3 regions of the Uliginosibacterium flavum genome follow, and region 1 is predicted to be linked to each of the others. Evidence: predicted binding sites of a transcription regulator. Region 1 holds the regulator's gene; each other region holds the start of a gene.
The links. The regulator sigma-54, encoded in region 1, starts transcription at its own class of promoters, with help from an activator protein. The targets are predictions, from matches to a motif close to TGGCACGCTTNCTGCTNA.

Region 1 (7,758 bases):
CTCCTATGCCCTGCTGAACCTGCTGCGCGACATGCGCGAACGCGCGCCGATCGACTTCCGCATCATTGCGATCAATCTGGATCAGCGCCAACCAGGCTTCCCGGCCGAAGTGCTGCCGGCCTACTTCGAATCCATCGGCGTCGAATACCGCATTGTCACTGAAGACACTTATTCAATCGTCAAGGACAAGATCCCGGAGGGTAAAACTACTTGCGCCCTCTGCTCACGCCTGCGACGCGCCATCATCTATCGCACCGCGAGCGAACTGGGCGCGACCAAGATTGCCTTGGGGCATCATCGCGAAGACCTGATAGAAACCCTGTTCCTGAACATGTTCTTTGGCGGCAAACTCAAGGCAATGCCCCCAAAGCTGCTGTCTGATGATGGGCAGCACATGGTGATCCGACCACTGGCCTACTGCGCAGAAAAGGACATCGCCAAATATGCACGCGCGATGGATTTCCCGATCATCCCGTGCAACCTCTGCGGCTCGCAAGAAACCGCCCAGCGCAAACAAATCAAGGCCTTGCTGGGCGAATGGGAGCACAGCTTTCCGGGCCGAGTGGAGTCCATTGCCACTGCCCTTCAGAACGTAGTGCCCAGCCACCTCGCTGATGGCAAGCTGTTTGATTTCAAAGCCTTGACGCGCAATAGCCTTGTCAGCGAGGGCGATATCGCCTTTGACAGCCCGATCGTCAGCCTGCCACCCACGCCGACACCAGAATCCTTACCGATCCACTGGATAAAGAATGATGATTCTCTCGACGCAAATCCTTGGAGCCGCCTGAATAATGACGAGCACACCCATCACCACTGAAACCTGCGTCCTGATCGCCGAAATCACTGGCGATAATTCGCTGCTGGACAAAATCGGTGGAATAGAAACTCAGCACGCTGTTGAGCGTAGCCGAAAACGCGCCGAGCGCTCGATAGAGGCTTATCAAGGCTTTGCCGTGTCGGCTGATGGCCGCCGCCTGGTCGCGCATTTCCCGCGTGGAGAGAACGCGGTACTCGCAGCCTTCGACATGCGCGCACGCGTCAAACAATTACCGCCCGTTTCCGGGGTTGCCTTATCCGTACACGTGGTGATCCACGCCGGTACGGTCGAAACCGCTAGCAATCGTCCCGACGAAGCCGCTCTCTCCCTCGCCCAAAAGCTTGTCTCGGCCAGCCCTGCCAACCAGATCCTGATCAGCGGAGAGGGTTACACCAGACTGCCGGAGAGCATGCGCAAACAGCTGGTTGCTGAACCGCCCAGCTCAATCGCAGTGCCCGGCTACACCGAACGCGTATACGCATTCCCGCCGGGCGTTACTCCGACCGCGACCAGCAGCACGGCAGCTACGCCAGCTTCAATCGAGGCGTTCTCACCGACATCCACCTCGCTGAGCATCAATCAGAGCGTGCTGGACACCACCAATCACAGCGAATCTCCCGTATTCAGCCCCGCCGCCAACGCGCCGCAGCGTACTTCTTTGATGCTGCGCCACAACAAGAACAACCTTTCAGTATCTGATCACCACCCGGTGGTACTGGCTGGGCGCGAAGAAGGCAATGACTTGGTCATCGCGGACCGTCGTGCCTCACGGCACCATTCGCGCATAGAATGGCGTCACAACCATTTTGTGTTGATCGACACCAGCACGAACGGCACTTTCATGGTGGACGATGCGGGCAATGAGGTTGTGCTGCGTCGTGGAGAAGCAGACCTGCCGAACCGCGGACGGATCGGCTTTGGCTATTCGCCCACAGAAGTCGGAGCAGAGGTCGTATTTTTTGACATCGGCCAACGCTGAGCTCAGTGCACCAAAAAAAGCCCGCCTTCATTCGGCGGGCTTTTTTGTGACCTGTGAAAGTCAGCGGTCATAAGGGTCATCATTATCCAGAATGCTCCGCTGACGTACGACAAACTCCTGAGTTGAATCAATCCCGCGAAGCTGCAGGATCGTGTTGCGCACCGCAGCCTCAAGCAGAACCGCAAGGTTTCGCCCTGCCGCAACCGGCAGCACAACGCGGCGCACGGGGACCCCCAGCACGTCCTGCATATCGTCATCATCAAGCGGCAAACGCAAAGGCTCATCATGCCCACCCGTGCGACGCTGCAAATGTGCGATGAGTTTGAGCTTCATTTTTCGACGACACGCAGTTTCGCCAAAAATCGTACGGATATTCAGGATGCCCAGACCGCGCACCTCCAGAAAATCCTTGAGCATTTCAGGGCAACGCCCCTCCAGAATCCCTGAAGCAACGCGCGAGATTTCTACAACGTCATCCGCCACCAAGCCATGGCCGCGTGTAATCAGCTCCAGCGCCAACTCGGACTTACCCGCGCCCGAGTCGCCAGTCACCAGCACGCCAACCCCCAGAACATCCATGAACACGCCATGCAGCGAAACGCGCTCAGCCATCTTGCGTGACAGATAGACCCGCAGGACTTCAATCACGCGTGCGGATTCCAGCGGTGAGGCCATCACCGGCACTCCCGCTTCATCGCAGGCTCGACGGACAATTTCCGGCACGTCGCAATCATCAGCAACGATGACTCCGGGAGGAGAGCAGGCGAGGATGCCCAACAAATGCTGCTCAAGGTGTTCGCGGGTTTGTTGGCGTGCCCAAGCGAACTCTGCTTCGCCCATGATCTGCAAACGATTCGGGTGAATCAGGTTGAGGTGACCCACCATATCGGCTGGCCACACCCGATGATCAGAAACCGACAACCAAGAATCCAGACGCCCCGCAACATGACGCAATTGCAGCGCAGTGCGATTGGCCTCAAACAGCTGGGCTACGCTCGCTCGACGCATGGATGCTCCAGTCATCAAAAGCTGCCGCAACACTCATGGCATCCGGCGCGGCACAAAGGGTTTCGCGGAACGTCTTGTCGCTGAACATCTGCGCCAACTCTGCCAGTAAACGCAGATGCGTTTCATTGGCCTGTTCAGGCGCCAGCATGATGAAAAACAGATTGACCGGAGCCCCATCAGGCGCATCAAAATCGATGGGGTCACGCAGGCGCAGGAAAGCGCCTTGCGTCTCCTTGAGGCCTTTGACGCGCTGATGCGGAATCGCAATCCCCATGCCCAAGCCCGTCGAGCCAAGCTTTTCGCGCTGAGTCAGCGCATCGACCACTTTCCTGGCCGCCAGACCGCTATGCTGCTCAAACAGGGCCCCCACGCACTCAAACACCGCGGCACGGGAATTCAGCGCGATATCAACAACAATCCGCTGCGGATCAAGAATCTTGGAGATCAGGTTCATGCCAGGTTCGGTCTTACTTACAGAACAGCGGCGAGTCTCCTTTCGGAGCTCGCCGCTTGTCAGGTTGGAAATTGACAGTTCAGGACTTCATCCTGCAGTCGCGGCAGGCCCATTATAGGCCTCGCCCGCCCTGCTGCGTCCAGTCCGGCCGCAGCACAGCTGAACTGTGTTGCGCGCACGCTCAGTCCGCGCTTGCAATGCTCTGGCGCTTCACGGATTCATGACCGTGATCACCGGCTTTCTCCTTGTGCTTGAGTACCTGACGATCCAGTTTGTCAGCCATCGCATCGATCGCCGCATACAAGTCATCGTCTTCACACTCCACGTGGATATCCTTACCACGCACGTGCACTGTCACTTCAGCTTTCTGTTTGAGTTTTTGTACCGAGAGGATTACATGGGTTGCCGTCACATGATCAAAATGACGAATCACCCGATCAAGCTTGGTGCTGACATACTCGCGCAGGGCGGGGGTCACTTCAAGATGGTGCCCGGTGATATTGAGATTCATAAAACACTCCTCTCCTGTTAGATCGACTTGCGCTGACTGACCGGCGGAATATTGAGCAACTCCCGGTATTTCGCGATTGTCCGGCGTGCTACCACAATACCCTGCTGGCCCAACAATTCAGCAATCCGGGCATCAGACAAAGGCTTGCGCCCGTCCTCAGCCGCAACCAGCTGGCGAATCAGCGCGCGAATCGCCGTAGCTGAACATTCACCACCCGTATCGGTGGCAACGTGACTGCCAAAAAAATATTTCAGTTCAAAGACGCCACGGGCACTGGCCATATATTTCTGAGTCGTTACCCGCGACACCGTCGACTCGTGCAATTCCAGCTCTTCAGCGATCTCGCGCAAGGTAAGCGGACGCATCGCCACTTCGCCATGCTCGAAAAACTGTCGCTGCCGATCCACTATCGCCTGTGAAACCCGCAGGATCGTGTCAAACCGCTGCTGTACGTTCTTGATCAACCACTTCGCTTCCTGCAGGTGCGTCGACAGTGTGCTGCTTACGCCCCGGTTATGGTGAAGTATATCGGCATAGACCTTGTGAATCCTTAGCCTCGGCATTGCTTCCGAATTAAGATTTACCGTCCAGGCACCCCGATATTTCCGGACAACCACATCGGGAATCACATAACGCGTCTCGGGCGCGGCAAAACGAGCACCCGGCCGGGGATTGAGGCTGCAGATCAACTCCTGCGCGGAACGCAATGCATCGTCATTACAGGACAGTCGGCGCTTGAGCTTGGCGAAGTCACGTGCGGCCAGCAACTCCAGATTGCCATCAACGATGATCATGGACAAGCGCCGTGACTCGCTCTCCGGCAGGGTCTTCAATTGCAAAAGCAGACTTTCCTGCAGGTTGCGCGCCCCGATTCCTGCCGGATCAAGGCTTTGCACCTGATGCAGGGAAATCGTCAAATCTTCCAGCTCAACATCCCATTCAGGCGGAATCAGCGGAAGAAGCTCTTCAAGCTCCTGCAGCAACAGACCGTCATCATCCAGAGCCTCGATCACCAGCATGACCAAGGCGCGATCCCGATCCGTCATGGCCATCAAGGCAACCTGACCCAACAGATGATCCCGCAAGGACGTCGCTGCGGCCTGGAGATCCTGAAAATCGCCGTCTTCACCATCGCCACTTCCGTGCGAAGCCCCTTCACTGCGCCATTCGGCGGCCTCGCCGATGTCGTCATCCGACACACTGTCGTAGGCTTCGTTGATGCTATCGGGCATGTCGGCCACGCTCGCCGCTTCATACTCGTCCTCGCCCGAAGACACGCGCTCGCTGGAGTACTCCTCACCCGCAGTGGCCATACTGGCCTCTTGCGGCTCGGGCAGAGACGGACTTGCGCCCTCATCTTCCTCGCCCGCCTCGCGTTCCAGCATCGGGTTCTCCAGCAGCATGCGCTCGATTTCCTGATTGAGTTCGAGCGTGGACAGTTGTAGCAACTTGATGGATTGCTGCAACTGTGGCGTCAAGGCCAGTTGCTGGGAGAAGCGAAGCTGAAGCGAGGGTTTCATGCGGACAGTGATACCAGCCGGCCCATGCCGGCCTGATGAAAAACGTTATAAACGGAAATGTTCACCTAGATAAACTTGGCGTACCTGATCATTTTGCACAATCTCTTCCGGCGTACCACCCGCCAGCACTTCACCCGCATTGATGATGTAAGCGTGGTCGCAAATCCCCAGTGTTTCACGCACATTGTGGTCGGTAATCAACACCCCGATTCCACGTGCTTTCAGGTAGCTAATGATCTTCTGAATATCCAGCACTGCAATCGGGTCAACCCCTGCAAAAGGTTCATCGAGCAGAATCAAACGAGGGCGGGTTGCCAGCGCCCGGGCAATTTCCACCCGACGACGCTCGCCGCCGGAAAGAGACATTGCGGTCGCATCGCGCAGATGGGCAATGTTCAACTCATCCAGCAACTCATCGAGACGCTTCGCCTGCTCTGCTTTACCCAGCTTCTGCAGCTCAAGCACCGCCAGAATATTCTCGCTGACCGAGAGTTTGCGAAATACCGAGTTTTCCTGCGGCAGGTAAGACAAACCTTGATGAGCGCGCTTGTGGATCGGCCAGTGAGTCAGATCCGCACCATCCAGATGGATGCTGCCGCCATCGGCACGCACCAAGCCAACAATCATGTAAAAACACGTCGTCTTGCCCGCCCCGTTGGGGCCCAACAAGCCCACTACCTCACCACTGCCGACCTGGAAGGAAACATCGTGCACCACGGTACGCGACTTGTAGCGTTTCTTCAGGCTGGCTACCCTAAGCAGACTCATTAAATGGTTCTTTCAACATTGTCCGGATCACTTCAACCGTAAAACCACGCGATTGCATGAAGCGCGCTTGGCGCGCCCACTCGCTTTGATCCTTCGGCAACTCACCAAATTTTTTCGCCCACACCGCACGTGCGCGCGTCAGCTCATCCTCGACAAGACCTTCGCCCAACGCTGCTGCGGCAATTTCGTTACTCACGCCTCGATCAGCCAGTTCGCGCCGCAAACGTTCGACGCCCACGCGCCCGCCCTGAGTGCGCACCAAGCTTTCAGCAAAACGCACATCCGATTGCAGGCCGGTTTCGGCCATGCGATCCAGCACGGCTTCAACGTCCTGCCCTTCGACAGCCTTGGCTTTAAGCTTGCGCCGCAACTCCACGCGCGAATGTTCGCGCATGGAGAGCAGCCGCAAGGCCGTCGACTTGAGTGATGGAACCGGTTTCTTGCTCACAGACCTGAATTACTCCGCTTTCACCTGAATGGCAATCACGCCGACCGCCTCGCGGATCTTGTTTTCGATCTCGATGGCAATGGCCGGATTATTGCGCAGATATTCGCGCGCATTATCCTTACCCTGACCGATTTTTTCGCCCTTGTAGGCATACCAGGCGCCACTCTTCTCGATGAATTTGTGCTCGACACCCATATCGACCACTTCACCTTCGCGGGAAATACCTTCCCCGTACAGGATATCGAAGTGCGCCTCACGGAACGGCGGCGCCACCTTGTTCTTGACGACCTTGACCTTGGTCTCGGAGCCGATGACTTCATCACCCTTCTTGATCGTACCGGTACGACGGATATCCAGACGCACGGAAGCGTAGAACTTCAGCGCGTTGCCACCCGTCGTGGTTTCCGGGCTACCGAACATCACGCCGATTTTCATGCGGATCTGGTTGATGAAGATGACCAGCGTATTGGTGCGATTGATGTTGCCAGTCAGCTTGCGCAGCGCTTGACTCATCAAACGGGCTTGCAGGCCGGGCAACTGATCGCCCATCTCACCCTCGATTTCGGCACGCGGCGTCAGCGCGGCGACCGAATCAATCACGACCATGTCCACACCACCGGAGCGCACCAGCATGTCGGCAATTTCCAGCGCCTGCTCGCCCGTATCGGGCTGCGAAATCAGCAGATCTCCAACATTCACGCCGAGTTTCTGGGCATAGACGACGTCCAGCGCGTGCTCGGCATCGATGAACGCAGCCGTACCGCCCATTTTTTGCAGCTCGGCAATGACTTGCAGAGTCAGTGTGGTTTTACCCGAGGATTCCGGGCCGTAAATTTCAACCACACGGCCGCGCGGCAGACCGCCAATCCCCAGAGCGATATCCAGCCCCAACGAGCCGGTGGAGATGGCCTGAATGTCGGACACCACCTCGCCATCACCCAGACGCATGATGGAACCTTTGCCGAATTGCTTCTCGATTTGTGCCAGCGCAGCAGCAAGTGCTTTGGCTTTATTGTCGTCCATGTAATACCTCACTCAGTGGTCGGAAAGATTATGGCACAGAGCTTGCGAGGCAGTGCTGACTGCCGGGACTCAGGCCTTTCTTGGTACTGTATAAATATACACCAAAAGCTCTCGGGCGCAACACCGCTGTTTTCGGTAGCGAATTACAGTGTCTGATTTATGCAGCAGCGGGATGCCTGATCCTTCACATTTGTTGGTTAAGCTCGGTAAAGCCGCTTGGCTTGGCAAGA
Region 2 (7,758 bases), on a different contig from region 1:
CGTTGTTTTCTGAAACTTTTCTGAGTGTCGGGTCGGATTCATGTATGGCCAGCATGTTCATGCCAAGGTTAAATACCTGGTAGTCAAGTTCAGCCATGAAGGCGATAAGCTCAGCTCGATCTGATTTGATGACTTCCACCATCATGATGGGTTTGTGACGAGCAATGCTTTTTTTTCCCCCAAGTAATACATCCAGCTCCATGCCTTCGACATCAATTTTTATGAAATCGATTCGGGGGAATTCGAATGTATCGATGTGAGCCATCGGAACAGTGGCGCATTTTGCTTTCTCATAGGAGATTTTTTGGCCGATAAACTCAGTGGTTGCTTTCCTCAGTTCCAAGCTTCCGAAGCTTGCCGGTTGAAAATAATCCGGGCAAGGGATTTCTATCGAGCCGTTTGATTCACCCAAGGCGCAGAGTCTGGCGTGAGCATTCAGGCAGTTGTTCAGTGCCAGGTTGCCGGCAAGAGCGTAAAAAATCGCCTCTTGTGCTTCAAACGCATACACTTCCCCCCAGCCAAACATATGCCTTGCCCACTCGACGGTATGTACCCCAATATTGGCTCCCCCGTCGATTGCGAATACGCTTGGGCCGAAAAAATTACGCCGATGTGTGAGCAACTCGAGTGCCAACTGGATTTCGTTCTGTGCATAACTTGATTGATTCAGTATTTCGTGGCCGACGCCAAACGCAGTATCTGCATTGACGGGACAATAATCGTTGCGATTGACGATCATACTGCCGTGATTGCTCGACGTAAGCACAAATGCGATTGGGCGGGGTGGAAATGACATGTTGAATCCTTGGTTGTTGAAGAAATGTCGTCTTGCTTGAGCTGTTGCGCCTAGAAACGGCTGCCTTTATTTAAAAAATAATCATTCAACAAGATCGGTGTATGGTCCAAAATCGGCCGCATGACCAATGATATTGTAATGATCTGGCGTTAGCCAGTATCTGGGCGGATTGTACAAGTTCTCCGGAGTGGCTTCACTTTCAAAACTATTACCAATCAGGTCACTGCGGACAAATAATGCATTAGCGCTGGTAATATTGGTGGCAACCAGGGCGTAGCCTTTTTTTGGCAACCGTGTTGATGGCGACTAGGCTTGAGCCCATATAATCACTGCCACGCTAGGTGTTGCTGCGGTCGCATACAGGCCTCTTCGATATGGGTGGTGGGAATTTTGCATTGTATCCAATGCATATGACTTTCGGTTTGCTTGTCAGCGTATTAATCAGACAAATGTTGTTACTGTCGACGTCTGTGGATAAAAAATCCAGTTTCCCCATCTTTCGTCCCACGTGGTTTCAGCGTTCTTCTGATGCAATCGGAAATATTTTCCGGGTAGGCGTAGACAACATCCAGAAAAAATATTTTTGTGTCGATTTAGGCCTGAAATTTTGCAGGATAGGGCTTCGTTGGGGCTCGTTGCCCTCAATCCACGATCCGCGCCATCCTTGTGAAGAAGGTTGCGTGAGTTGCACCCCTGTCCGTTTTTGACACCTGTTTTGCAAAAAAACTGATTTATTCCAAAGCGTTTTAATATTTTATGAAAAATTCCGTCTTCGTCACTTCGGCTGTATAATTTGTATCCGAATGGCTCCAGTCTTTTTGGTGTGACGCGCAGCGGCGAAATGATCTGCTCAATTTCCTGACGCGCCAGATAACCGGCGCTGCGCCTGACCTGCGAGTAAAAGGCGTTGATTAAGTGTTTTTTCTGTGCGTCTACGAATCAATCTTTGCTGCGGATGAAGGGGGAGGGTTTGTTGGTTGTGCTGATGTATTTGTAGCTAAGGTGCTTTGAGCCATCTTACCCGAAGGCTACTTGTCAGGGCAACGGCATCAGGCGGTGGATGTTTCAATCAAACAAGCTTCGAGCCCCGCTGAAGCGCTGAGCGAAATAAGCCGAATCCAGGCGTTCCTTCTTGACCTGCCCCTTGCTGGAGGGGGCATGCAAAAACAGATCGTCGCCCAGATAAATGCCCATGTGCGAGAACTTGCTGCCGTTGGTGTTGAAGAACACCAGATCGGCCGGCTGCAATTCATGGCGGCCAATTGGGCGGGTTTGCGAGGCGATCTTCGCGGCGTTATGCGGCAGCTTGCGGCCAGTGACCTGCTCCACCACCAAACTCACCATGCCGCTGCAATCCAGGCCGGCCTCCGGGTTGCGCCCGCCGAACTGGTATTTCGTACCCAGCAAACCATGGGCGTAAAGCACGATTTCATTGGCGGTTTGTTGGTCCTCGATGCGCAGGCGCGCGGGGCGGGCGTCTGCAGACGGCTTGCCTGCAGCGTTAGGTGTGCTGGGCGTGTGTGAGCAGGCTGCCAGCAGAGCAAGGCTTAGTGCGGATCCCCAAAGGTTTCGAGTCAGGCGCATCACACCTCCAGCCAGAAAGTCACCGGCCCATCGTTGATCAGACTCACCTGCATATCCGCGCCGAATTCACCGGTCGCCACGATCGGATGTGCGTTGCGGGCGAGGTCCGTCAGATGGTCAAACAACTCTCGCGCCTCTTCAGGCGGCGCGGCCGGCGTGAAGCTCGGGCGTGTGCCCTTCTTTGTATCGGCCGCCAGCGTGAATTGTGACACCAGCAGCAAGCCGCCGCCCGTATCGGCCAGCGAGCGGTTCATGCGCTGCGCTTCATCGGGAAAGACGCGGTAGGCCAACAGCTTGTCCAGCAAGTGCCGCGTATGCGCCGCCTCATCACCTCTTTGCACGCCGATCAGCGCCAGTAGCCCGGGGCCGATCTCGCCCACGCGGCGGCCATCCACCACCACAGCTACCTGCGAAACACGCTGGATCAGGGCAATCATGCGACTGAGTGTGCTTTTAGCCAGCCGAGTAAACTGCTTCCTTGCTCCTCGGTAAGCGGCAGCGTGGCAATGCGCTCAGCAAGCGTGACGCTGTCGATGAGCTGGTGTTTGAGCATTGTTTCAACGAAAGCCCAGTCCTTGTCGCGCCCGGCGGCCAATTTAGATGCCGCCAGATCATGGGGCTCCAGGCAGTAACCGATCTTCAGGTCGGTGTGTTCGCTCTGGATCTTGATCAGCCGATTTTCCCAGCCCGTGGGCAGAATGGCTGTTTCCGGGCCAACGCCCTGAGCGTAATAGCCAAAGCATTCCTCAAAGGGCGAGAGTTCGCCAATGGCCCCGTCGATCAGATTAGCTAACTCTGGGTGGTGCAGCGGGTACAGATCCGCCTTCATTGATTGCAGTAAAAACTCTGGCGCATTCGGCACCGCGCCGAGAATGGATTGACTGCCGATCACCACGATTTCGTATTCGTTGGTAATCGCGGCTGCAGCGCGGATCAGCTGTTCCAGCTCTTCACGCCTCATGCTGAGTCCGCCATGTTTTCAGGAAATTGAAACGCTCCTGATTGGAAAGGATTTCCGTAAACGGCGAGCATTGGCGCAAGGCGCGCGCATGTTCAGAGTCCTCGGTGGCCAGCTTCAGGCTAGCGCTTGCGCCCGCTTGCAGTGCCTGAAACCACTCATCCAGATAAGGCTGCGACGCAGCACAAACCGTCTGGCGCCAGCGCGTGATAGTCGCCTCTGCATGGGCGTGCAACGCAGGTTCGCGTTGAATTTTCTCGGTAATCAGGCGATGCAAGGCGAGGCTGCGGGCATCAATATCGGCATGGCTACGCATGGCCGCTCCTTATTTCATTTTCAGACAAATACTGCATTTGTCGACTTCGTCTTGCCGTGCTCCAGCAATGTCTGCGCCTCGTCTTCGCGGCATTATTGATCTGGAAACGGAATTACAGAAGTCGTAAGCCCGTGCGGAAGCGTTCCGCATTCTCGACGTAATGATCCGCACCTGCTTGAATGCGCGCCACTTCCTCATCCGTCAGTTCGCGGATGATGCGCCCCGGGGTGCCCACCACCAGCGAACGATCCGGAATCACCTTGCCCTCCGGGATCAGCGCCTTGGCGCCGATCAGGCAATACTTGCCGATCACCGCGCCATTGAGCACCACCGCATTCATGCCGATCAGCGTGCCGTCACCCACCGTGCAGCCGTGCAGCACCGCCATGTGGCCCACAGAAACGTGGCTGCCCAGCGTCAGGGGAATGCCATCGTCGGTATGCAGGATCGCACCGTCCTGGATGTTCGTATGCTCGCCCACCGTGATCGGATCGTTGTCGCCACGCAAGATTGCGTTGAACCAGATGCTCACACGCTTGCCCAGCGACACCTTGCCGATCACCCGCGCGTTGTCCGCCACCCACACACCTTCGCCCAACTCCGGCACCCGATCACCTAGCGCATAAATCGCCATTCCGATATCACCTTGCTTGAAATTGCTGCTGCGCACAGCGAGGCTGAATCATAGCAGCGAGGGCTTTGTGTTGGCGCCTGGCTCGGAAAAGTGTCGTGAAAATGCGCGGATAAGCTCGGTGTGCGGTGTGTGCGCTGCCGTGCAGCGGCACGAAAGATGACAAAAAAGGTCACTTTTTACTTCTTTTGATGAGCAGTGTCGGCAGTTGGTTTTTTTTGTTTGTATTCTAAGTGACTGGTTTTGTTTGACTATTTTTAAGTCTGACAGACGGTCTGCCCTTTTGGCACAGGCTTGGCTAGGAGAGAGCTAACGGAAATTGTCCGTTTCTTTCCTCCAAGGAGATTGCTCATGAAACGCATTCAACAAGGCTTTACCCTGATCGAGTTGATGATCGTGGTCGCCATCATCGGTATTTTGGCTGCTATCGCGCTGCCCGCTTATCAGGACTATACGGTTCGCTCGAAGGTTACTGAAGGTCTGACCCTGGCCGAAGCCGCCAAATCGGTGGTTTCCGAAACTTGGCAAAACAATGGCTCCCTTGCTACCGTGACGCAAGAGGTTACGTCTGCCTCGACCGGCTGCGCAGCAAGCGTGGTGTATTGTTTTACCGTGACCAAGTATGTGTCGGCGATTTCGATTGCTGCCACCAATGGCGAAGTTTTGGTGACGTACAACGTCACTGCCAGCGGCATTAACCAATTGGGCACAAACAATACTGTTTACTTGATTCCGACCATCGGTAACGCCGCTCTGGCTGCTGGTTCGCAAGGCAATATTGACTGGCATTGCAAGGGGGCTGCTTCCACTTATGCGGTGGGTTCCACTGGCTTGTTGCCGGGTCGTTATTCTCCGACACAATGTCGCAGCGCAGTCTGATTTTTGTCTGGTAGTACCAAAAGGGCCAACGATGTTGGCCCTTTTTTGTTTGTCCTTCTCTTGCTTGCTGGAGACTGGTTGGCGCTTGTCGTATCGGCGCCATTGCCTGTTGCACTGAGCGTCGCCGGCTGAGGTTTTACTTATTGCGCATGGATTTATTGACTATGGCTTTGACACGCACACAATTGGTTGTTACGCATTTGGTGATCAGCGCGATCATTGTTACAAGTTTCATTTTGTTTGCGGTGCTGCAATGGTGTCCGCCGCCCCTGACCGCCGCAACGGGGCTGGTGAAGGTGTTGTTAATCCTGTTTTGTGTTGACGTTGTGCTGGGGCCGATACTGTGCCTGTTCTTTGTTAAGCCCGCACGATCTAGCTACCGATTTGATCTGGCAACGGTCATCTGCTTGCAGTTGGTGGCATTTGTGTTCGGTGCTTGGAGCATTTATCAAGGCCGGCCGGCCTATCTGGTATTTGCGCTGGATCGTTTTGAGGTGGTGGCGGCCTCTCAAATTGAGTCTGCCGAACTGGCAAAAGTAAAACACCCGGAGTTCAAGGTGCTTCCTCAATCCGGCCCAGTTTTTGTTTATGCCGAGCAACCCAATGATCCAGTCGAAAAACAGCGTATTCTTTTTTCATCCATGTCAGGGGCTGATTTGCAGGTTTTTCCTCAATACTATCGGCCCTATCAGGAGCATGCCGCAGAGGTTCTTGGTAAATCTCATGCGATTGAGGAATTATTGAAACTCAATCCTGAAGCCAAAGCCCGGCTAGAGGATTTACAGAAAAAATTTGCTCGGCAAGCCGATCGGTTCCGATACATCCCTCTTGTTGCCAAGCAAAGAGAAATGTCTGTGCTGATTGATGCAAAATCGGCCGAAATATTGGAAATAGTGGATCTTCGTCCATGGAAATAGTCTGGCGTGAGCGGGCGTTCTGGTCCGACTGGCCTGAGCCTATTGTGAAGTGATTGTGTAACATTTGGCGGGATGCGGCAGGGGGAGTGACAAATTTTGTCACTTTGAATGCTTGGGTTAATCAGGGTGAAATCAGGCTTGTTTTTAACTCGCTGTATAAAAAGACTTTTTTCCTGATGGGTAGGTCTTGTGTGCTTGGTACGGACTTGGCTAATGTAAGGCGGTGGGTATCCCTGTTTTTCCTCAGGAGAGTTAGTCATGAAACGTATTCAACAAGGTTTTACCCTGATCGAACTGATGATCGTGGTAGCTATCATTGGCATTCTGGCGGCTATCGCGCTGCCAGCCTATCAAGACTACACCGTGCGTTCAAAGGTCACAGAAGGCCTGACCCTGGCCGAAGCGGCCAAGTCAATTGTCTGGGAATTCTGGCAGAGTAGTGGAAATCTGGCTGTGGTGACGCAGGAGGTCACCAGTGCTTCGACCGGCTGTGCGGGCAGCATTGTGTATTGTTTTACCGTGACCAAGTATGTGTCTGAGGTTTCGATCAATATCAACAATGGTGAAGTTAAGGTGTCGTATGACATTACGTCAAACGGCATTGCCCAACTAACCGCGGCGACGAATTCTGTGTTTTTTGTTCCGACGATTGGTGACGTGGCATTGGCGCCTGGGTCGCAGGGCAGTATTGACTGGCACTGCAAGGGCGCTGCGTCGACCTACGCCCCCGGCAGTGTCGGCACTTTGCCGGGACGGTATTCGCCGACACAATGTCGTGGCGCTGTTTGATTCTTTGAGGCCGGCCTCTTTTGCGGGCCGGGCTTGAGTTTCTTCGTGCCGGCTATGAATCAGGTGTTTATTGTGGGCTGATCAATAATATGATTCGGGCACTCTGAATTGTTGCTGCATTTGCCCACATGATCTCTCAACGCCTGTTTTGGCTAGCCGCTATTCCGTTGTTTGTCGGTCTGGTGCTGTCTTCCCTGATCAATATCCACCCCAATCCGCAAACCGTGGTGTACGCGGAGTGGGCTATGGCCCTGGCGGCAGTGCTGAGCTTTGCCGGGTGGGTGATTGCCCGGCCGCAGGGGCTGGAGCTTCGGGTCGGCGGTGCGGCGGGCTTGATCCTGCTGGTGTTGCTGGCCTGTCTGGGCTGGCAACTGCGCACGCCAGGCTTGGGCTATGCGGTGTATCTGGGCTTGTTCCTGCTGTGCTACGCGCTGGGGGCGAGTCTGCGCTCGGGGACTTTGGTCGATGCGATGGCGGCCGGCATGTTGGGGGGTGCGCTGCTGCAATCCTTGGCCGGGGTTTTGCAGCTTTCCGGCGTTACGCTGGGCGGGCTGGTGATGGGCAAGATCTATCTGCAGGCCTTCGGCAATGTCGGGCAGGCCAATCATTATGCGGATCTGCTGTTCCTGGGGCTGGGTTCCTTGAGTTTTCTGTTCGCGCGGCGTTGGCTGAATGCGTGGCTAGCGCTGCCGTTGGCGGCTTGGCTGGCGCTGGCGGCGGCGGCTTCGGCTTCACGTGGCTCGCTGCTTTACACCGCAGCCTTCCTGGTGCTGGGCGGGCTGAGCCTGTGGCGCGGTGATCCGGCGGCACGGCGCATCGGGCAGGCCTTGCTGGTGGTGGCGGCATTTTCGGTGCTGGCGCAGGCGCTGGTGACCTACGGCCATATTC
Region 3 (7,758 bases), on a different contig from region 1:
ACTTCCAGCGCACCCTGCATCACCAGATCGAAATCCTGCCGGCCCCGATGGAACGCAAGGAACATCTGGACTGGTTCGGCAATCCCTCGCAATGGATCACCGTGCGCCAACCGCACGCCACGCTGCGCCTGATTGCCGCCAGCACCGTCGACGTGCTGGCGCGCCCGCTCAGCTGGCGGCATGCCGGCAGCCCGGGCTGGGAAACGGTTGCCGCCCAGCTTGCCGCCTTCCCGTCGTCAGCACCGCTCGATGCACAGGAATTCGCCCTGCCTTCACCGCAAGCTCCCCTGCTTGAAGAAGTCCGCCAATGGGCGCTCTCCAGCTTCACGCCCCGGAGACCCTTGCTAAGCGCGACTCGCCACCTCATGGCGCGCATTCACGGCGAATTCAAGTTCGACCCCAAGGCCAGCACCGTCAGCACCCCACTGGCCGAAACCTTCAAGAACCGGCGTGGCGTGTGCCAGGATTTCAGCCACCTGATGATCAGCGCTCTGCGCGCGCTGGGCCTCGCGGCGCGCTACATGAGCGGCTACATCCTCACCCACCCCGCACCCGGCAAACCACGTCTGATCGGGGCTGACGCCTCGCACGCCTGGGTTGCCGTGTGGTGCCCGGACAATGGCTGGGTCGGCTTCGACCCCACCAACAACTGCCAACCCGATCTGGAGCATGCCCTGCTTGGCTGGGGTCGCGACTTTGGCGACGTCACCCCGATGCGCGGCGTCATCCTCGGCGGCTCCTCGCACAAGGTCGAAGTACAGGTCACCATGATGCCCGCCGAATCCCGTGACTTTGCGGAGCTGCTGGAGGACGTGAAGAAACGCTCGCTGGTACAGGCTCCTGAAGAAGATAGCGCGCCTTGATCGTGATGGAACGTTTGTTGCATGAAAACCATGCAGGCACTCTCGCCTGCGTGGCCAAGGAGAACACCATGCTCATCGAACGCGACATGACCGAATTCTCTTGCCCCCGCACCGGCCCGGTTCTGGCAGGGCCAGCACCAATGCAAGCGGATCGCGACCTGATCAGCCCCCAAGCGCAACTCCAGCTCTGCCAGATCGAGCGCGAGCCTGCCGCGCCAGCCCATCCCATGATGGTGCGCAACGGATGGCGTTGAGCGGCCAAGACTAGGCTGAAGAGCCGCTCCCGGCCCTCTTTTGCGGCATCCCGCCCGCAGTGGAGCGCCGGATGCGGATCCTCGGCTACGCTCGAATATCTGCTTACCTCTGCGCATCACCTTATCCGTGCGCGCAAAGCGCACAATGTGAGCGGCCTCGTTCACAAACAGATGGTGTGGCTCCCGTCAGAAGGATCGTCAGCAAACGCGGCGAGTCATCCATCACCCACGAAAGAGAGCGAAATGAATATGAATAGAATTATTGCCATTGTCCTGATTGTCGCCGGCGTGCTCGCTCTGCTTTACGGCGGCTTCAGTTATACCAAAGACACGACGGCCGTTAAGCTGGGACCGATCGAGTTTTCCGTAAAGGAGAAGGAAACCGTCAACGTCCCGGTCTGGGCAGGGATTGCCGCCATCGTTGCTGGCGGTCTTGTTCTGGTTCTGGGCAGCAAAAAATGAGCCGCCGACAGGATGGTACGGCTCAAATACATTGCCTGAAGAGCCGCTCCCAGCCTTGCTTTTCAGCATACCTGTCGCAAGATCGTTGATGAACGGGTGTTTTCAACCAGCCTGCCTGAAGAAGCCCGCTGAGAGTGCCTCTTCGGGCAGCTAGAAAAAATCAGGCCGCCTGCACCGACACCCGCACTTCCTCGTGCCCGCCACCCTGATGAATACTGCGCATCGGGCAGGCATCGAGGTAATCGCGGCCGACCGCCAGACGGACCTGACGGCCACTGGCAAGCTGGGCACGGCGCGCGTCGACACTGACCCAACCGCCTTCGGCCTCCAGCCAGACATCCGCCCAGGCGTATTCGCTGGCGCGCTTGTGACTCGCGTCGCCGAGCTGGTAGCCGCTGACAAAGCGGGCGGGCAAGCCGGCAGCGCGGCAGGCGGCGATCAGAACATGCACCTGATCTGGCAAAGTGGCGCGACCACGGCCAAAACTGGCCGCAGCACCGCGCAAAGCCTCGCCACCTGAAGGCATCGGAAGCAATTCCTCGCGCAACACTTCCAGCATGGCCAGTACCATATCGATGCTTTGCGGCGGCTGTTTCAAGTGCTGATGCGAGAACTTCGCCAGTGCCGCATCGACGCTGGTGAGCTGAGTGCTGGCCAAGTAAATCTGCGGCGCGAGCGGGCTATCGCCCTGCCCAAAGTGAGACACGGCCTCATCCGGGACATCGACCACGCCGGTAACCAGGATGCGCACGTTTTCATGCGGCTCGGTCAGGGTCAGCAGGTGAGTCGTATTACCCCAAGTGTCGAGGCTGCAGCTGCTGCGTCCGGGTGTGCTGACGCGCCAATTTTCGATGCGCAAACCTGCCTCCTCGCGCGGGGTGATGCGCAGGTTGCGGATGCTGAAGCTGGCGGGGCTGTCGAAATGACAGCGGGTTTCATGGCGAATAGTGTATTTCATTATAAAAATCCTCCGGATTTTTAGTGCTGAGTGCTGAGTGCTGAGTGCTGAGTACACCATCAGCGTGCCCCGAGACCCGTGCCTGTCGTGCTTTTTCAGCACACATACTCGAAGAAGATTACCGGGCGCAGCTTTACAAGCACGTCCCGTAGGAGCTAGCGCAGCTGGCGATCCACGCGGGCAAATCGCCAGCTACGCGCTCCTACGTCACCCGCTCCAAGATCCTTGCCCGCATTGCCTCTGCAGCACTCCTGCTTGAAAACGCGTACTGGCCGCGGCTTCACAAGCACGCCCACTCAGCACTCAGAACTCAATCCTCAGCACTGTTTCAAGCAGTTACCGGCAACAGGAAATCGCTGGCTATCCGGTCGCCAATGTCATTGATGCGGGTAATGAAGCGCGTCAGGTAAGTATGCAAACCGGCTTCGAGCACATCTTCGATCCGCCCGTATTGCAAGCTGGCAGACAGCTCACCCGCTCGACGCCGGGTCTCGCTGGAGCGCTGGTTGGCGACTTCTTCGAGGAAGCTGGCGACTTCGGCGGTGCAATGCGCCAGCGAGCGCGGCATGTCACCGCGCAGGATGAGCAGCTCGGCAACGCGCGAGGGCGTGATCTGGTCGCGATACACCTTGCGATAAATCTCGAAGGCGGACACCGAATGCAGCAGCGCGCTCCATTGGTAGTACTCGCTGGCATCGTCGCGGCGCGGTGCTTCGGCGATGAAGTTGTATTTCACGTCGAGGATGCGCGCGGTATTGTCAGCGCGTTCGATGAAGGTGCCGAGGCGCAGGAAGCAGTTGGCTTCGTCACGCATCATGGTGGCAAAGCTGACGCCACGCGACTGGTGCGAACGCAACTTGACCCACTCGAAGAAGGCGTCGAGATCATCAGCGCCCATTTTCTCAATCTGGTATTCGCGCAGCTTGAGCCAGGTGGTGTTGATGGTTTCCCACAACTCGGCGGTAAGCGTGCCGCGCACGGCATGGGCGTTTTCGCGCGCCGAACGCAGGCAGGAGTAGATGCTGCCAGGATTGCTGCGATCCAGCGCCATAAAGTGCACGACATCATCCGGAATGACTTTGTCGTGAGTGGCGTGATAGCCCTCAAGCAGGCCAATGGAATCCAGCGTTTCGCGCCACAGACGCTCAACTTCACGCTCGCTCTGCGGCAGCAGCAGCATGCGATTGTTCACGTCGAGAATACGCGCGAGGTTTTCAGCGCGCTCGATATAGCGGGCCATCCAGTACAGGTGATCGGCGGTGCGTGACAACATGCTTGTTCCTTCCTTAATCTTCCATTACCCAGGTGTCTTTCGTGCCCCCGCCTTGCGAGGAGTTCACCACCAGCGAGCCTTCTTTCAAGGCCACACGGGTGAGGCCGCCGGGCACGAAACGCACTTCGTTGCCCGAAAGCACGAAGGGGCGCAGATCGATGTGGCGTGGCGCGATGCCGGCGTCCACAAAAGTCGGACAGGTCGACAGGGAAAGTGTGGGTTGGGCGATATATTTCTCGGGTGAAGCAAGGATGCGTTTGCGGAAATCTTCGATCTCGGCCTTGGTCGAAGCCGGGCCGACAAGCATGCCGTAGCCACCCGCGCCGTGAACCTCCTTGACCACCAGCTCGGCCAGATGGTCCAGCGTGTAGGCCAGATCGTCGGGCTTGCGCAACATGTAGGTGGGCACGTTGTTGAGCAGCGGCTCTTCCCCCAGATAGAAACGCACCATCTCGCCCACATACGGGTAAATCGATTTGTCATCAGCCACGCCGGTGCCGATAGCGTTTGACAGGGTGACATTGCCCGCTCGGTAGGCCGAGAGCAGGCCCGGCACGCCGAGCATGGAGTCCGGCCGGAAAGCAAGCGGGTCCAGGTAGTCATCATCGATGCGGCGGTAGATCACGTCCACGCGCTGCGGGCCTTGCGTGGTGCGCATGAAAACCTGCTCGTCGCTCACAAACAGATCCGGCCCTTCAACCAGCTCCACGCCCATCTGCTGCGCAAGAAAGGCATGCTCGAAATAGGCGCTGTTGAAGCTGCCGGGGGTGAGCACGACCACGGTCGGATCGAGCACCCCCTTGGGGGCGACTGCACGCAAGGTATCTAGCAGGAGGTCGGGATAGTGTTCGACCGGGGCAACGCGATTTTTCGAGAACAGCTCGGGAAAGAGCCGCATCATCATCTTGCGGTTCTCGATCATGTAGCTCACACCCGAGGGCACGCGCAGGTTGTCTTCGAGCACGTAATACTCGCCGGCGCCGGCGCGCACGATATCCACACCGGCAATCGCCGCATAGATATCCTTGGGCACGTCCACGCCCTGCATCTCAGGGCGATATTGCGCATTGTTCAGCACCTGCTCAGCCGGAATGCGCCCGGCCTTGAGGATCTCCTGCCCATGATAGATATCGTGCAGAAATGCGTTCAACGCCTTTACGCGCTGGCGCAAACCCGCAGCCATCGTCACCCATTCCTGTGCGGGAATGATGCGCGGAATGACATCAAAAGGGATCAGGCGCTCGGCACCGGCCTCGTCACCATATACGGCAAAGGTAATGCCGGAGCGATGAAACAGCGCATCAGCCTCTTGACGCTTGCGCGTAATGCGCTCGGCAGGCATGCCATCGAACCAGCCGACATAGCCCTCGTAATGCGGGCGCACCTCACCGGTAGCATTACTCATTTCATCAAAGAAACGGGCGTTGGCCGATTTGCTGGAAATTTGTTTTTGAATCTGAGCCACTGTTTTCTCCTGATGGAGCTGTTTTATCGGCTTAACCCCTGATGCGAGAAGCGTGCCATGTGCGCAGCACCATCATTCAGACAGGCCTCTGCAAGAAAGTGGCCCAGATTGGTGCGCGTCAAAATGCCCAAGGCCAAACTGGTGCATCACTCTGCAGCAACAGTGCCAAGTTTGCGCAAACCACTTTTCAGGGTGATGACTGCCCGGCTTGACAAGCCATGGCTGGGGCGAACAGCTGATCAGGGGCGAACATCAAGAGGAGCCTTCCGCACAGAGCCGAAAAGCCGCCAGCCCAGCCTTGCATATTCAAAACTCAGCAAAGGAAGAACAATGAAAACAAGCGGATTCAGCGCCCAAGCCGCAGAACAATCGCCATGCAGGGCTTGGAGGACGGCGCGCGTGATGCCGCAACCCCAGCATTCAAGGCCCGTCAGCAAACTGATCAGGCAGGGTGGCAACACGGAAAGGAGGAATACGGGAGCCACGAGGGCCGCGACTCCCAGTACGCTGATGCCCGCAAAAATCAGGGCATCCAGCCGCTTATTTCTTGAGAGGCAAACCCTTGGCATCCTTGAGGCCACCAGTGAGAATCATGATGAAGTCGATCAAAGCCCAGATACCGCAACCGCCGAGGGTCAGCAATTGCGCAATGCCAATGCCGGTATGCCCGGTATAAAATCGATGCACGCCAAAGCCACCCAGGAAAAAACACAGCAGCATGGTGGTCAGCCACTCCTTGTCAGAGACCGGTCCAGCCTGAGTCGAGCCGGCGGGCGTCACCGGCACACCACATTTGACGCAGACAACAGCCTTTTCATTCACTTCAGCCCCACACGCAGGACAAAATGCCATAGCGATACCCTTTTTTGGTGTTTTATGAACTCGGTCCGCAGATCAGGCCTTTGCACCGAAGCGTTCATCCTAACAACACGTACTGTGGCAAAGCAAGATCAGGGACATCTGGGCACTTTTGTATCGCAGTGATCAAATATCTGCTCAAAAGGCTGACCAAACGGCTTCGTGCGCTTCAAGTATCTCGATGATTCGGAGTAGCCAGGAACATCAGCGGGGAAAGCCCCCTTTTCGCCCTACGCACTTCGCTAGCGCCAAGGAGGATGCACATCAACCCCGGTCTTGTCGCGCTGGTCGAATAAGCTATTCAGTACAAACGATGATTTTGTGGCGTGCATGCTACTCAAGCAACCAGCATCTGGAAAACTGAGGGCGCCCATCCCGCGGGGGTGGGCGCCAAACCTCCGCACGCGTCAACTCGCAGACGCGTGAGAGGAGTGTCAATCAAGGCTTGGCCGCGACCCAGTCACTCGTCAAACCCTTGGCACAACCGTCGGCCTTCTTTTGGGCTGCTTCGACGTCTTTTTTCGAAGCGTCTTTTTTCAGAGCAGGAACCGTGCAGGAGTACAACCCCTGACCTTTATAAGCCCACTGACTCATGCCGTCCGGGCGCTCAAATATCGCGTAATCGCCAACGGCCTTGTCGTCCGGCTTCGCAAAAAGCGGCTGGTAAAATTTCAGGCAATCACGAACGCAAGCACTCTTGCCAACAACATCCTTCTTGAAGACATAGAGCGCATTGCCCTCCGTACTAACCAGCGTACTGCCTTTTGCCATGGCGGGCAGGCTGGCTGCGGGCGCAGACGGAGCAGTGCTGCAAGCTGCCAGCAAAACAAGCGCCAAAGATGATGCAGCAAAGCCGATCTGATGCTTCATGGTCTTCCTCCTATGATATTTAAGTTATGTACGGACACGAAACAAGCGGCCGTCGCGCATTATTTCCCCTTCTGGACAATTCGTAGATGGTGTTTTTTTAACACATCACCAGTGAAATGAATCTCTGCGCGATGCCCTGACGCACGCGCGCAGCGAAGCAGCGAAGACGCTCCAAAGTATTCAATTTAGATTATGGCGATTCTTGTTTTCAGGATGAAGTCCTGACCGAGATCCGAAACAGCGCGAGTCGGCACGGAGAAGAACGCTCTTCGCGACTCACCCCATGAAGACCAGCCGCCTAGTGATCAGGATTTTCCTGAAGGGGCCTTTTTCGCAGAAACGCTAAGGCCCTGCAAACAGCTTCCTGACATCCGGCCTCTGCAAGGACTCCAGCCCACTCAGCAAGCGCTGCAGAAACAGAAACATCTCATTTTGATGGGAAAGATGAAAGCGTGCCCGATGCCCGGCGGCGGGCTCTACTCGCACCGTCAGCCAGTCCTGCGGGGCTTTTTCAAACACCACATCGTCGGTCAGATCATCCCCTGCAAAAATGACGCTATCGCAACCCGACAGGATGAGCAGATGGCAGATGGCCCGGTATTTGTCGGGCGCATCGGGGGGCAATAGATTAAGCACACATTTACCTCCAATCAGCCGCGGGGCGGGGCTCAAACTGCTGGCGATCTTTTCAATCAGCGCCAGTGCATCGTCCCGTTCCCGTGCCAGCCGATAATGAAGGGACAGGGAATAGCCCT

Region 2: a site for sigma-54 is predicted at 6,278-6,295, ahead of ABXR19_RS01115 (pilin). Genes of this name have one in related genera too.
Region 3: a site for sigma-54 is predicted at 5,426-5,443, ahead of ABXR19_RS08230 (circularly permuted type 2 ATP-grasp protein). Genes of this name have one in related genera too.

The regions. Positions count from the first base shown of each region.
Region 1 covers NZ_JBEWZI010000002.1:117,345-125,102, forward strand. Annotated here, with positions in the region: gene ttcA (tRNA 2-thiocytidine(32) synthetase TtcA) at 1-817, shown strand, start outside; gene ABXR19_RS02215 (FHA domain-containing protein) at 792-1,796, shown strand; gene hprK (HPr(Ser) kinase/phosphatase) at 1,857-2,804, opposite strand; gene ABXR19_RS02225 (PTS sugar transporter subunit IIA) at 2,773-3,258, opposite strand; gene hpf (ribosome hibernation-promoting factor, HPF/YfiA family) at 3,440-3,769, opposite strand; gene ABXR19_RS02235 (RNA polymerase factor sigma-54) at 3,787-5,289, opposite strand; gene lptB (LPS export ABC transporter ATP-binding protein) at 5,335-6,057, opposite strand; gene recX (recombination regulator RecX) at 6,044-6,505, opposite strand; gene recA (recombinase RecA) at 6,515-7,528, opposite strand.
Region 2 covers NZ_JBEWZI010000001.1:260,124-267,881, reverse strand. Annotated here, with positions in the region: gene ABXR19_RS01155 (FkbM family methyltransferase) at 1-796, opposite strand, end outside; gene ABXR19_RS01150 (C40 family peptidase) at 1,862-2,380, opposite strand; gene dtd (D-aminoacyl-tRNA deacylase) at 2,380-2,817, opposite strand; gene ABXR19_RS01140 (DUF6036 family nucleotidyltransferase) at 2,814-3,341, opposite strand; gene ABXR19_RS01135 (hypothetical protein) at 3,331-3,654, opposite strand; gene ABXR19_RS01130 (gamma carbonic anhydrase family protein) at 3,767-4,288, opposite strand; gene ABXR19_RS01125 (pilin) at 4,637-5,164, shown strand; gene tfpZ (TfpX/TfpZ family type IV pilin accessory protein) at 5,329-6,081, shown strand; gene ABXR19_RS01115 (pilin) at 6,340-6,870, shown strand; gene ABXR19_RS01110 (O-antigen ligase family protein) at 6,999-7,758, shown strand, end outside.
Region 3 covers NZ_JBEWZI010000007.1:84,189-91,946, forward strand. Annotated here, with positions in the region: gene ABXR19_RS08205 (transglutaminase family protein) at 1-863, shown strand, start outside; gene ABXR19_RS08210 (hypothetical protein) at 932-1,117, shown strand; gene ABXR19_RS08215 (hypothetical protein) at 1,361-1,579, shown strand; gene ABXR19_RS08220 (transglutaminase family protein) at 1,740-2,537, opposite strand; gene ABXR19_RS08225 (alpha-E domain-containing protein) at 2,866-3,810, opposite strand; gene ABXR19_RS08230 (circularly permuted type 2 ATP-grasp protein) at 3,824-5,215, opposite strand; gene ABXR19_RS08235 (DUF2752 domain-containing protein) at 5,515-5,844, opposite strand; gene ABXR19_RS08240 (TM2 domain-containing protein) at 5,816-6,127, opposite strand; gene ABXR19_RS08245 (COG4315 family predicted lipoprotein) at 6,572-7,003, opposite strand; gene otsB (trehalose-phosphatase) at 7,346-7,758, opposite strand, start outside.